Regions from separate parts of the Rhodococcus sp. I2R genome, predicted to be linked through region 2. Evidence: riboswitches for the same ligand, from Rfam matches in the RefSeq annotation. Region 2 holds a riboswitch; the other holds the start of a gene.

Region 1 (6,866 bases), on a different contig from region 2:
GCGAGGGCGTAGAGGCCGCCGCTGACGGCGGCGACGAGGACGAACGGTGCGATGAGAATCCCGGCGTAGAAGTGGAGTCTCATCATCAGTGACGGTTCGGGCGGCGAGTGTTCGGGCGCCTGCCCGGTTTCGGGCACAACTGTGCCTTGTATGGACATACGAGAACTCGATTCGTCTCGAAATGAGGTGGTGGCGCCGCTCAGGCGCAGGGGGAAGCCCCACGGGTATCAGGAAATACGAGTGGGGTGAAGCGGACAGCTCAGGCCGGTACGGGAGGCCCGCGTGTTCCTGGTCCCCAGGACACCAACAGTCGCAGAATGACATCGGGTCGATAGTCGACCGTGACGAGGCGCGGTCGCTCCTGCACCGGCAGCACCACGGCAAGGACCGGCAGGATGCGTCGGAGAACCGACACTGCGTGGGTGCAGCCGAGCACTGCGCCGCGGACGAGCAACGCACACAGCGCGGTCGCGGCAGCGTGCGCGGCCAGCATCGACGGTGTCAGAGCGGAGGCATGATGGTGCTCGCTCGCGATCGACAGAACCGTGTGCCCGACCAACTGGCCCAGAGCAAGCACCGCGACCAGAGGAACGCGTGCCCCGAACAGGGACACCAGGCCGCCGAGGGCGGCACTGACCACCACGAGAAGAACGAGCGCCGATTCACTCGGCACCATGGTTCCGCCACCCATTCCGTGGGCGGCGATGGACAAAGACCCGGACACGGCGCCGACGAATGCACCACGCATGCGCGTGGGAGCGTCGGGCCCGGAAGTCATGAAGACACCTTAGTCCACTACTACACAGGCTAGTAGCGCGCGGCTGCCTCGAGCCCACGCAAGCGATCAGCCGGGGTTCGGCGCGGGCAACTCACACACTTGTCGGCACCGCCGGTGAGGTACAGCAGGCAGCACGAGCACCGCTGGGTGAACGTGCGGCCCCCGACCTCGACGAACCGCGGTCTCGGCATCGGGGAGGCCATCTCCCGCACCAGCCACGCCCCGAATTCGCTGCCCAACGCCCTGTCACCGAGCGCAGCGCCGACGTCGAGGCTGCGGTTGGCGATGGAGTCCGTCGCGATCGCCCACAGCGACTGCCGTCGGGCCCCCGAAACGGCAGACAACGCGTCGACGACGCCACCGAAGGTGCTTGCCAACGCGGCCGGCAGGCGGTCCACAGCGATCACGCGCTCACTCCGGACGCCGCCGAGGTAACCATCCGGGCGCAGGAAGCACGACGCGTTCTCGACGCCCGGATCGGCGGCCTCCCCCGTCACCATCGCGGTGGCGACGGCGATGTACGCCAGCGTCGAACTGGCCGAGTACCACCACAACGTCCCGTTGACGCGGTCGTCCGTGCAGGTCCACCGCCGACCGGTGTCTGCCACTCGATCGGCCAGCCACTGCCGATCGCACATCACCGACGCCGGCAGATCGAACGGGCCGTCGAGGTACTCTCCCAGCCCTGGCACCCGCGCCGCGGCAAGTTCGTAGACGGTCATGCCAGTCCGTGAATGTCGATGGTCGGACGCGGACGGGTGCGGACCGTGGCGCGGATACCGAACACCTCGGCCAGTAGTTCGTCTGTCAGTACCTCGGCGGTTGCACCCGAGGCCACCACCGAGCCGTCGGCGATCACGGCGAGGGAGGTGCAGTACTCCACCGCCAGGCGCAGATCGTGCACAGTGACGACGACAGCGAGCCCGTCCGCGGCGAGATCGCGGACTGCGTTCATGACGACCAGTTGCTGCCGGAGGTCGAGGTGGTTGGTCGGTTCGTCGAGCAGCAGGATGCGGGGTTGCTGCGCCAATGCTCGTGCGATGGACACGCGTTGCCGCTCCCCACCGGACAGGGCGCCGACATCGCGTCCGGCCAGGTCGAGAAGATCGACCCGGCGCAGGCAGGAGGTGACGATGTCCTCGTCGGAGGCGCTCGGGCGATCGAACCAGCCCCGGTGCGGTACCCGCCCGAGGGCCACGGATTCGCGGACGGTCAGGCCGACCGACGCCGCCGGTTCCTGTGTCCCGACGCCGACGATCCGCGCCAGCTCGGCTCGCTTCATCCCGTGCGCATCGACGCCGTCGACGAGCACCGACCCACTCGCGGGCGTCAGTGCCCGGTAACAACACCGCAGGGCGGTGGTCTTGCCCGATCCGTTGGGGCCGACGAGCCCGAGCACCTCCCCGGGGCGAACCTCGAACCCGATGCTGTGCAACACCTCTCGCGATCCGAGAGTCGCGCTGACGTTGTGTACGAGCAGGCTCATCGCATCTCCCTCGCGTAACGGCGGTAGAGCATGAAGACGAAGATCGGCGCACCGACGAGGGCCGTCACCACTCCGACCGGCACCTCGGTGCTCTGCGCAACCGAGCGTGCCAGGGTGTCCGCGCCGACCAATGCGATCGCACCGAGCAGCGCCGCCACCGGAAGCAACCGGATCGCTCGCGTACCCACGATATATCCCGCCAGGTGCGGCACCAGCAGGCCGACGAATCCGATTCCGCCGCTGACGGATACGGCCGCACCGGCGAGCATGGAGATGGCGAGTAGTTGCACGATGCGGAATCGTCGGACATCGAGGCCGAGGGCTGCAGCTCCGTCGTCGCCGGTGGTGAGCAGATCCATCTTGGGTGCGCTGACGAGAATGACGATTCCGATGACGATCAGCGCGAGCAAAGGAAACGGCAGGGTCGACCACCGCGCGTCACCGAATCCTCCAGCGAGCCAGTGCAACACGCCACTGAGGCTCCGTTCGTCGGCGAAGACCAGCAACGTGAACGTGATCAGCGCCGTGAAAACACTGCTCAACGCGACGCCGACGAGAATGATGGCCGTCGACTGCGGATATCTGCCGCCGATGGCCAGCGCGAGGAACAGCGGAATCATCGCACCGACGAATGCCGCCGCCGGCACGGTGAACACGCCGAGCGCACCCGCGCCGATACCGAGCGTCATCACGAGCACCACACCGAACCCGGCACCCGAGGACACACCGAGCAGGTACGGGTCGGCGAGCGGGTTTCGGGTGACCGCCTGGGCGACCCCTCCCGCCAATGCGAGCGAGGCCCCGACGACAGCTGCGGTCAGCGACCGCGGCAGGCGTGAATCGACGACGATGACCGCCCGAGCCTCTGTCCACCAGGATTCGAATGCTCCTGGCGCCAGTCGGTGGATGACGATGGCCCACACGTCGCCGACCGGAATGCGCACCGACCCGAAGGACACTGCTGCCGCAATGGCCATCAGCAGGGCCGCCGTCAGGAGTACAAGAATGAGACCGAAGCCGATGCGCGAGCGTCGACCCGTCGACGGCTTCGCTCCGGAGGACTGCTTCTCGGCGACGGCTGTCACTGGAAACGGTCCGGATGCAGCGCCTTCGCGATGGTCTCGGCACTGGTGACCAGCCGGGGACTCTCGAAGAAGTCGTCGAGGGGCACGACGATGAAGTTGTCCTCGCGCACCGCCGGGGTCGTCGCCATGATCGGCTGGTTCTTCAGAAAGTCGATCTTGCCCTGCGCGGTGGTGTCTCCGTAGTCGAGTACGACGATGGCCTGCGGGGCCCGCTCGCCCACCACCTCCCAGGTGGTGTCCAGGTAGGGGCGTTCGCCCTCGGGGAAGATATTGGCCGCTCCGGCCTGGTCGGCGATCAACTGGCCCACGCCGACGCCGCCGATCGTCATCGGTGCGGCCTCGCCGGAGTCGTAGAAGAAGGTGGGCGTCGGGGAGACGCCGTCGAGGTCCTCGCGAAGCGCGGCCAGCTCGTTCACGACACCGTCGGTGACCTCACGTGCGGCGTCCGGGACGCCGAGGATGTCACCGAGTTGGGTGTAGTCGGTCTCGAGCATGCCGATATCCGCGAGACCGGACCCGCAGTACTCCGAGAACAGGAAGGTCGGAATCCCGATTTCGGTGAACGAGTCTCGTGAACGTCCCTCCTTGGCCTCGAATGCGCTGCGCATGCCGCCGACAACCAGGTCGGGGTCGAGATCGAGGATCTGTTCGCGCGTCGGATACTCGTCGGCGAGGCCCTGAATACGCGCGAACTCCTCGGACGTCTCCGGCGTCGGAGTTGCGTCCTGGTATCCCATGCCGACGATGCGGTCGGCGACGCCCATCTCGATGAGGACCTCGGTGACGTGGTCGTTCATGGAGATGATGCGCTGCGGCGGGGCGTCGAATTGCTGGACGGTGTCGCAGTTGGTGACCTCGACGGTGTCGTCGAACGGCGCCGCTGCGGCTGCCATCTCGACCGCGTCGCCGCGGGAACAACCGACGAGCGACACCGCCGCGAGAAAGACGGCGGCGTTCAGGGTAAGGGTGGAGCGTGACACGAGAACCTCACTTGGAGCTCAGAGCCACGAAAATGAGAGCCGACACACGCAGCACGAATCGCCACGCGCGGGGCTGCCGATTCGTAGACCACGACGAATAGGTGCCGCTCACGCAGTCGCTGGGTAATCGGGCTCGCTGCCTCGCGACGAGGCAACCCACCGTTGCGGGTCAGCGCCGGATTTCGACCGGCTTCCCCCTGTGACTGGTGTGCTTGTGTTCGCTGTGCAGTATGCACCAGCACATCACGTGTGTGTCAACGTGCGACGCACCGCCGGCGCCGTGGAATGCGGCAACAGACGGCTCGGATCGTCGGGGAGCAGAAGCTGAACGTGCGCCGATTCGTCGAATCGGTACGGCTGTGTCAGCACGATACCGGCGAGGTGTTTGCGCAACCGCGACATCTCCGCGCGCACGGTGATGGCCCGGCCGTCGTCGCCGAACAGGTCCGCTGCCATCTGCGCGGCACTGCGCCCGGCTCTGTTGGTCGCGAGCAGATACAGAATTTCGGCGTGTCGGGGTGTGGGCTCGTGCGTCCACTCCCCGGCCTCGCTGCGGATCTGCACTCGTGCGCGTTGAGGCTGCCGAAGATCGAGCACCACGGTCGTCGTGCTGCCCGCCTCCGACGCGGTTGCGTCCGCGTGAGCGTCGGTCGGCCGCACCAACCAGCCACCCGGTAGCGGCTCGAAATCGCACACCCCGAGCGTCGGCAACCAGAACCGACCCGAGGCGAGTTCCTCAGGGAGAAGGATGCGGTTGCGCAGAGCAACGGACTCGACCGCAGCAACCCAGCCGTGCGAGTCGACAGCGAGCGCCGGGGACCGCAACCGAGCGAGCATCGGCGCAGCAACCGAACGCAATCGGTCCAGATTCTGTCGATGCTGTTCACGCAACTGCGATTCCGCGAGACGAGCGATGGCGTCCACCAGCGCCAGCGTGGTCGGATGCACCGTACTCGCGGGGCCACTGACATCGACTGCGCCGATGACGTGCCCGGTTCGCGGATCCTTGATGGGCGCTCCCGCGCAGGTCCACGGATGATGGCTTCGCACATAGTGTTCCGCCGAGAAGATCTGCACCGCGCGGCGCGAGACCAGCGCGGTACCGATGGCGTTGGTACCCACCGACTCCTCGGCCCAGTTCGCGCCTTCGACGAAACCCAGCCCGTCCGCGCGGTCGAGCACCGACGTCGTCCCGTTCCGCCACAGCACCCGGCCGTGCCGGTCGGCGACCACCAGGATGTTGTCGCCGTCCTGGACCACGGATTCGAGCCCGTGGGCCAGGTCGTCGAGGATGTCGAACAGGCCCGATTCCCGACGGCTGAGCTCGAGGTCCGAGACGTCGATCTGCGGCGTGGCGACGCTGCGCTGCTCAGGGTCGATACCGAGGGTCTGCAGCCGTCGCCACGAGTCCCCGATCACCTCCCGCGGGCGAGCCGGCGACTTGCCGCCGGTCATCGTCGCGTCGTACACGGCAGTGAGAATCTGCGCGTAGCGGCGCGGGTCCTCGCCCGCCGCCAGCGCAGGTTCGGGACCTGTCGACGGTGTCATCACAGTCAATTGTGCTCCAGATCACTTCACGAGCGCAAAGGTGGGTCAGCGGAACACCAGGCCACCGTCGATGAGCGGTGCCTGACCAGTCATGTAGTCCGAATCCGGACCGGCCAGGTACGACACGAACGCCGCCACATCCTCCGGCGTCTGCGCCCGACCGAGAGCGATCCCGCCGACGAACTTGTCGTAGGTTTCGCCCTCGGCAGCACCGGTCAATTCGGCGAACCGCTTGTCGATGGTCACCCACATGTCCGTGCCGACCACACCGGGACAGTAAGCGTTGACGGTGATGCCATGGGAGGCATATTCCTTGGCCGCCGCCTGCGTCAGAGCGCGAACCGCGAACTTGGTGGCGCTGTAGACGCCGAGCATCGCGAACCCGTCATGACCGGCGATGGAGGAGGCATTGACGATCTTGCCCTTGCATTCCAGCGCTTTGAACTTCGCTGCGGCAGCTTGAATTCCCCACAACACACCGTCGACGTTGACGGCCCAGATCTTCTTCGTATCCTCCGGTCGCACATCATCGAGCGGGGCAACCTGGGCGATGCCGGCATTGTTGATCATCACATCGAACCCGCCGAGCTCGTTGTGGGCGTGCTCGACGGCGGCGAACACCTGAGCACGATCACTGACGTCTGCGGTGAATGTCGTTGCTGCTCGGCCCTTTTCTCGCACCTCCTCCGCGACCGAATCGATCTTGTCGTTGATGTCGACGAGTGCGATGTCGTGGCCGTCGGCAGCGAGTCGTAGCGCGATGCTGCGGCCGATCCCCTGGCCGGCTCCGGTGACGAGTACGACGCTCATGCTGTTGCTCCTTCGGACGGATCGACCAGAACCTTCATCTTCGTGCCCGCGTGCAGCGCCTCGAAACCGTCGTCGATGACCGACTCGAGCCCGATCTTGTCCACCCAGCCGGTCGTGTCGTACTTGCCCTGCGACATCAGCTCGATGACGGCCTCGTAATCGGCCGAGGTGTAGCACAG
Region 2 (6,866 bases):
CGCTCCCCCGGTGTGGTCATCCACCCGTCCGCGCTACGTACGATCCACGCGAGGTTCTTGTCGGTCCCGGCAGCACCGACGATGATCGGAATCGACTTGCCCTGAGCGGGTTTGGGCCAGGCCCAGCTGGGACGAAAGTTCACGAACTCGCCTTCGTAATGCGCCTCGGTGTCCGACCACAGGCTGCGCATGGACTCCAGATATTCGCGCAGCATGGTGCGGCGGCGCCCGAGCGGCACTCCGTGATCGGCGAGCTCGTCGGTGTTCCAACCGAATCCGACGCCGAGACGCACGCGCCCACCGCTGAGATGATCGAGTGAGGCGATGGTCTTGGCCAACGCTATCGGGTCGTGCTCGACCGGGATCGCCACGGCGGTACCAAGACCGATGCGGGAGGTCACCGCTGCGGCCATGGCCAACGAGACCCATGGATCGAGCGTCCTCGCATACCGGTCGTCGGGTAGTGAGGTGTCACCGGTCCGTGGATGCGCGGCCTCTCGTTCGATCGGCATGTGGGTGTGCTCGGGCACGTAGAACGAGTCGAAGCCGTGACGTTCCGCTGCGGCGGCCGCCGCAGCGGGGGTGAGGCCGCGATCGGAGGTGAACAAGACCAATCCGTAGCGCATGAGACATTAGAACGTGTTCTAGTCCGCTGTGCAAGCAACGGCGATCGTCACCGCTCGGCCGCCGACCTTCCCGAGCATGAGGCGGCCGCCCTTGCTCGCGAGCAACGCCGCCGCCTCGGCGACACTCGACGTTCCGATGACCCCGCGAGCGAGCGCCGAGGGATTCGGCACCTCGACTCGGTCGAGACACTCGGCGGTCCACGCCGACCAGGGCACCCCCAGCGCGTCGGCGACGGGCCCGATCAACGCTTCCTTGCCGGCGAGAGTTGCCACCTCGACCACAACCCATTCGGGACGAACGACTCGCCGGACGAGTTCGAGGCAGTCGTCCACAGTTGCGGAGGACGTGGCCCCCAGACCGACGACGACCCGGTCGACCATCGGCCCGGTCAGCTCTCTACTGCGGCGAAGCGGGCACAGGCTTCGACGAATCGACTCACTGCTCGCGGGTTTCCCGCCGGATGCGTGTGCAGATACGAGGCGTGAACTCGCCCCTGAACGAATCCCTCCCGCACGGTGCGCTTTTCGGCAGTCGCACTGGGGTTGCGCCATCCCCATGCAGGCGCCGCATGCTCGGTACCTGTCTCGACCAACATCGTGCGGTGAAACTCGTGGCCGGTCACCCGCTCACCTGCCTCGAACAACACCGAGTCCTCGAGCGCAACCGCATCTCGGTAGCCGAGCGTGAGTTGCGAGCCGAATCGCGCGTCGACGTCGATCACGCCCGCCATGGCGTGACCGTCCAGGCAACGGGACAGGTACAACAACCCGGCACATTCGGCATGAATCGGAATCTGGCGGCCCGCGAGCGCCCGCACGTCCTGTAGCAGCTCACCGTTGCTTGCCAGAGCTTCTGCGTGCTCCTCGGGAAACCCACCTGGAACGACGATGCCAGCCGTGCGCTCGGGCAACGCATCGGTTAAGGGATCGAAGACCGCGACCTCCGCTCCGGCTGCCCGGAGCAACTCGACATGCTCGGCGTACCCGAACGTGAAGGCCGGGCCGCCGGCGATCGCGACGACGGGTGAGAAGTTGCTGTGATCGCAGATCTCGGCCTCGGCATCCCACGCAGCACCCGTGACCGAGGACCGGGCGAGTGCCTGTACAGCGCCCAGATCGACGTGCTCGCGCACGAGGTCCGCCATCGCGTCGACGGCCTGTGCCGCGAGTCCGCCGTGCTCGAGCGCAGTGATCAACCCGAGGTGCCGGGACGGCACAGCAAGTTCGGACATCCGCGGCAGCGATCCCAGCACGGGTACACCCACCCGCTCGCACGCCTGCCGCAGCACCTCCTCGTGGCGTGGGCTGCCTACCCGGTTGAGGATGACCCCGCCGATACGGACGGAAGGATCGTAGGTCGAGAAACCGTGCAGGACCGCGGCGAGAGATTGACTGTGACCGCGAGCATCTACGACGAGTACAACAGGTGCGCCGATCGAGGACGCGATCGCCGCGGTGGACCCCTCTGCCGACGCTGCGCCGCCGCCGGACATGTCGATCTTGCCGTCGAAGAGGCCCATCACACCCTCGACGACCGCGATGTCACAGCCCTTGCTGCCGTGCAGGAACAGCGGACCGATGCGATCGGCCCCGACCATGACCGCGTCGAGATTGCGTCCGGGCAGACCGGTGGCCAGCGCATGGTAGCCGGGGTCGATGTAGTCCGGCCCCACCTTGAAGGGCGCCACTCGATGACCCGCAGCGCGCAACGCACCCATCAGCCCGGTCGCGACCGTCGTCTTCCCGCTTCCCGACGCCGGGGCCGCGATCACGACAGCGGGCGGCGACGCGCTCAGCGCGTTCGGAGTCACCACTCGATTCCGCGCTGACCTTTGCGGCCCGCATCCATCGGATGTTTGACCTTGCTCATCTCGGTGACCAGATCCGCAGCGTCGATCAGTGCTTGCGGGACGTCCCTGCCGGTGATGACGACGTGCTGATTCCCTGGGCGATGTGTCAGTACATCGACAACCTCGTCGACGTCGACCCAGCCCCATTTCAGCGGATAGGTGAACTCGTCCAGGACGTAGAAGCGATGCGTCTGTTCCTGGAGTCGTCGGGAGATCTCCGCCCACCCCTCGGCGGCGGCCGCGGCGTGATCGACCTCGGACCCCTTCTTGCGGGTCCACGACCAACCCTCGCCCATCTTGTGCCACTCGACGGCACCTCCGGCCCCGGAGCTCTCGTGCAGCTCACCGAGCAACGCGAACGTGGCCTCCTCACCGACCTTCCATTTCGCGCTCTTCACGAATTGGAACACCCCTACGTCGAAACCCTGGTTCCACGCCCGTAGAGCCATCCCGAATGCAGCGGTCGATTTCCCTTTGCCCGGACCGGTATGAACGGCCAGGATCGGCTGGTTTCGGCGCTGTCGCGTCGTCAGTCCGTCGTCGGGGACCGATCCCGGACTTGGCACTCCCTGTGGCATCGTGCAAACCCCCTCAGGCCGCGGCGCGAACGACGGCAGCAACCTGCTCCGCCGAAAGGTCGGCCAGTCGAACGTAGCCGCCCTGGAGGTGACGGGCGAAGTCGGCGGCAAGTCCCAGTCGAACCATGCCGGATTCGCAGTCGACGACGACCGACGCGACACCGTCGGCGGCGAGTCGAGCTGCCGCGATTCGCGCGCGACCGACCGGGTCGACGCCGCCGGTCGCTCGACCGTCCGTCATCGCGACCACCAGCGCTCGGCGCAACGGATCGCGGACCTTCTCGCGCAACACCACCTCGCGAGCTTTGACGAACCCTTGTGCGAGCGGTGATCTGCCGCCGGTCTTCATCCGACGCAACAGCGTGGCCGCGACATCGACGCTGGAGGTCGGGGGCAGCACCAGGTCCGCTTCCCGGCCTCGGACCGTGACGACTGCAACCTTGTCTCGACGTTGGTAGGCGTCGCGTAGCAGTGAGCGCACCGCCCCTGTCACAGCGGAGAGACGATCGCGCGCGGCCATGGATCCGGATGCGTCCACGACGAACACGATGAGATTTCCTTCTCGCCCCTCACGCAGCGCGCCACGCAGGTCTGCCGGTTCCAGCCGAAATCGGCCGGAGGTGCGGCCCCTGGCGACCTGTTCCTCCGCGGCGGCGAACAGGGTGCCGACGAGGTGCAGTCCTTTGCCGCGCTCGGTCGTCGAGCGAACCGCTCGCCCCTGAGTCGAGCGAGAGCGGGATCTGCGCCCCGGCGCGCCGTCACCGACACCGGGTATTTCCATCGACCTGGCCCTGAACTCGCTGGCCGGTGCACCGGCGTTGTTCTCCCGCGCTCCGCTCCGCTCCGGGTCGCTGCCCTCTGACGTGCTGTCCTCTGACGTGCTGCTGGCTGGGGGTTGCGGACCATCGGAGTCGGTGTCGGGAGCGCCGCCGCCATCCGGGTCGGTCGGGTCGGGCTCGGTCGGGTCGGGGCGTTCGGACTCTGCCTGCTCAGCGGCGTCGCGCATGGCGTCGTCCAACGCCTGTTCGTCGATGCCAGGCTCGTCGAATGGATCCCGTCTGCGGCGGTGCGGTAGGGCGAGCTCGGCTGCGACGCGCACATCGGACTCTTCGACTTTCTCCGATCCACGCCATGCTGCGTGGGCTGTGGCCGTTCGCGCGACGACCAGATCCGCTCGCATCCCGTCCACGTCGAACGCCGCACACAGGGCAGCGATTCGGCGTAGCTCGATATCGTCGAGCTCGATCGCGTCCAGAGCTGCTCGGGCAGCGAGGATCTTGCGCGCGATGTCGGCGTCCGCATCGGCATACGCGGCCGCGAACCGGGACGGATCGCGCTCGTAGTTCAACCGCCGACGCACGACATCCATCCGTGTGTCGACCTCCCGCGAAGCCCTCACATCGACGGCCAGACCGAACCGGTCCAGCAGCTGCGGACGCAACTCACCTTCTTCGGGGTTCATCGTTCCGACGAGGACGAACTGTGCCGCATGCGAATGTGAGACACCGTCACGCTCGATGTGAACGCGGCCCATCGCCGCGGCGTCGAGCAACACATCGACGAGGTGGTCGTGCAGGAGGTTCACCTCGTCGACGTACAGAACACCGCGGTGGGCCGCGGCGAGCAGACCCGGTTGAAAGGCCCGCTCACCGTCCCGAAGCACCTTCTCCAAATCGAGGGAACCGACGACGCGGTCCTCGGTTGCGCCGACCGGTAGTTCGACGAGTCGAGCCGGTCGAGGCCCATCGCCATCCTCCACGGCGGGCAGCAGGGCGGCGAGCGCGCGCACCACCGTGGACTTGGCAGTGCCTTTCTCCCCACGCACCAGAACGCCACCGATACCGGGGTGCACCGCGCACAGGATCAACGACAAACGCAGTTGATCCTGGCCGACTATCGCACTGAAGGGGTACCCCGGTTGCGGTGCCGCCTCGACTCTCGATGAACCCCGGTCGCTGGATGAACCGCTGCCCTGCTGCACAAATACTCCTTCGTAACCCGGTTTCCGCGCCGGGACGGTGTCGGCCACGCCGAGGACGACGCGCCGTGTTCTACGAGACCGAGCGGTGATCTGGCTTCGAGTGAACGTATCGGTGCACTCGTACACAGTGGCGGGACCGCGCCTGATTCACACAGGACTTCCCCGCGTCGGCTTCGTTCGTGCTGTCTTAAGACTCGTTCCAGGGCGTACCGCCGCCGCGGCGCATAGGCGTGTGCGGAATGCCGTCTTCGAGCACTTCCTCACCGTCCGGCTGGAATCCGTGCTTGGCATACATGTCGACGAGGTAACTCTGCGCGTTGATCCGGCACGGTGCTTCCCCGACCTCCGCCAATGCCGCGCGAAGTATCCGAGTCGTGTGACCCTGACCGCGAGCGGAACGTTGGGTGCACAGACGCCCGATGCGGAACGCTTTCTCACCGTCGTCGTGCTCTTCCATCAGCCGAAGAGTGCAGACGACTTCACCGTTGCGCTCGAGCCAGAAGTGACGGGTTTCGGCGAGCAGGTCACGGCCGTCCAATTCAGGGTAGGCACACGCCTGCTCGACGACGAACACCTCGACACGCAGCTTCAACAGGTCGTACAGAGTGTTGTTGGAAAGATCCAGAGCCCAGGATCTCTTGAGGGCAGCCGCTTGCGTAGTCATCAACTGTTGCTATCACACGCCGGTTGGCTGTGCGAGTTGAGTCGACTCGTCGAGCAGCAGTCGATCGGAGGTCCAGTCGAACACCTCGCGGAACAACGCGGGGTCCTCGGCGAGCTTTTTGCCCAGCGACGGGACCATCTCCTTCAGCTTGGGCTGCCACCCGTCGTAGCGGTCGGCGAAGCAACGCTGGAGCACGTCGAGCATCGCGGGCACGGCCGTCGACGCACCCGGAGATGCACCGAGCAGGCCGGCGATGGTGCCGTCCGCGGCGTTGATGACTGCGGTACCGAATTCGAGGACGCCGCCGCGGCCCTTTTTGCGGATCACCTGCACTCGCTGGCCGGCAGAAACCAGTTCCCAGTCCTTGCCCAGCACCGTCGGTGCGAATTCCCGCAGTGTCTCCACGCGATCGGCCTCGGACTGTGCGAGTTCGGATACCAGGTACTTGACCAATCCGAGTTCGGTGACACCGACACCCAACATGGACATCAGGTTGCCCGGCTTGATCGAACTGGGCAGGTCGGTGAGTTTGCCCTGCTTGAGGAACTTGGGTGACCAGCCAGCGTACGGCCCGAACAGTAGGCCCGGCTTGCCGCCGATGACACGGGTGTCGAGGTGCGGCACCGACATCGGCGGCGCCCCGACGGACGCCTTTCCGTACACCTTCGCAGAATGCTGCGAAATCAGATCAGGATTGGTGCAGCGCAACCACTCACCGCTCACCGGGAAGCCACCGAATCCCTTGATCTCCTCGATGCCGGACTTCTGCAGCAAGTGCAGCGCTCCCCCGCCAGCGCCGACGAAGACGAACTTCGCGTTGACGGTCTTCTTCGCCCCGGTGCGCAGGTTGGCGACCTTGACATCCCAGGTGCCGTCGGACTGTTTGGAGATGTTGCGGACATCGCTACCGAAGTGAACGGTTGCGCCTGCACCCGCGAGGTAGTTGAGCAGCTGGCGAGTGAGGGCGCCGAAATCGATGTCGGTGCCCTTGTCGCTCCAGTTCAGAGCAACCGGATCGCTGAAATCGCGGCCGCGACCCATCAGCGGCAAACGCCTGGTGAACTCGTCGGCATCGGCGATGTACTCCATACCCTCGAACAGTGGGTTCGTCGCAAGCGCGTCGTACCTGGCACGCAGGTACTTCACGTTCTCTTCACCGTGCACGAA

What was found. Region 2 has a riboswitch for cobalamin ahead of KVY23_RS00875 (AAA family ATPase). Riboswitches for the same ligand answer to the same signal wherever they lie in the genome.
Region 1: linked by a shared signal. The riboswitch ahead of KVY23_RS18595 (ABC transporter substrate-binding protein) and the one ahead of KVY23_RS00875 (AAA family ATPase) in region 2 are both predicted to bind cobalamin.

What each region holds. Positions count from the first base shown of each region.
Region 1 is NZ_JAHUTG010000019.1:72,845-79,710, reverse strand. It holds gene KVY23_RS18620 (PepSY-associated TM helix domain-containing protein) at 1-158, opposite strand, end outside; gene KVY23_RS18615 (hypothetical protein) at 260-778, opposite strand; gene KVY23_RS18610 ((2Fe-2S)-binding protein) at 808-1,500, opposite strand; gene KVY23_RS18605 (ABC transporter ATP-binding protein) at 1,497-2,264, opposite strand; gene KVY23_RS18600 (iron ABC transporter permease) at 2,261-3,241, opposite strand; gene KVY23_RS18595 (ABC transporter substrate-binding protein) at 3,346-4,329, opposite strand; cobalamin riboswitch at 4,430-4,581, opposite strand; gene KVY23_RS18590 (GAF domain-containing protein) at 4,573-5,877, opposite strand; gene KVY23_RS18585 (acetoin reductase) at 5,923-6,687, opposite strand; gene KVY23_RS18580 (2,3-butanediol dehydrogenase) at 6,684-6,866, opposite strand, start outside.
Region 2 is NZ_JAHUTG010000001.1:191,378-198,243, forward strand. It holds gene KVY23_RS00855 (LLM class F420-dependent oxidoreductase) at 1-626, opposite strand, end outside; gene KVY23_RS00860 (cobalamin biosynthesis protein) at 645-1,007, opposite strand; gene KVY23_RS00865 (cobyrinate a,c-diamide synthase) at 1,016-2,422, opposite strand; gene cobO (cob(I)yrinic acid a,c-diamide adenosyltransferase) at 2,434-3,054, opposite strand; gene KVY23_RS00875 (AAA family ATPase) at 3,068-4,951, opposite strand; cobalamin riboswitch at 5,098-5,249, opposite strand; gene KVY23_RS00880 (GNAT family N-acetyltransferase) at 5,223-5,699, opposite strand; gene mqo (malate dehydrogenase (quinone)) at 5,712-6,866, opposite strand, start outside.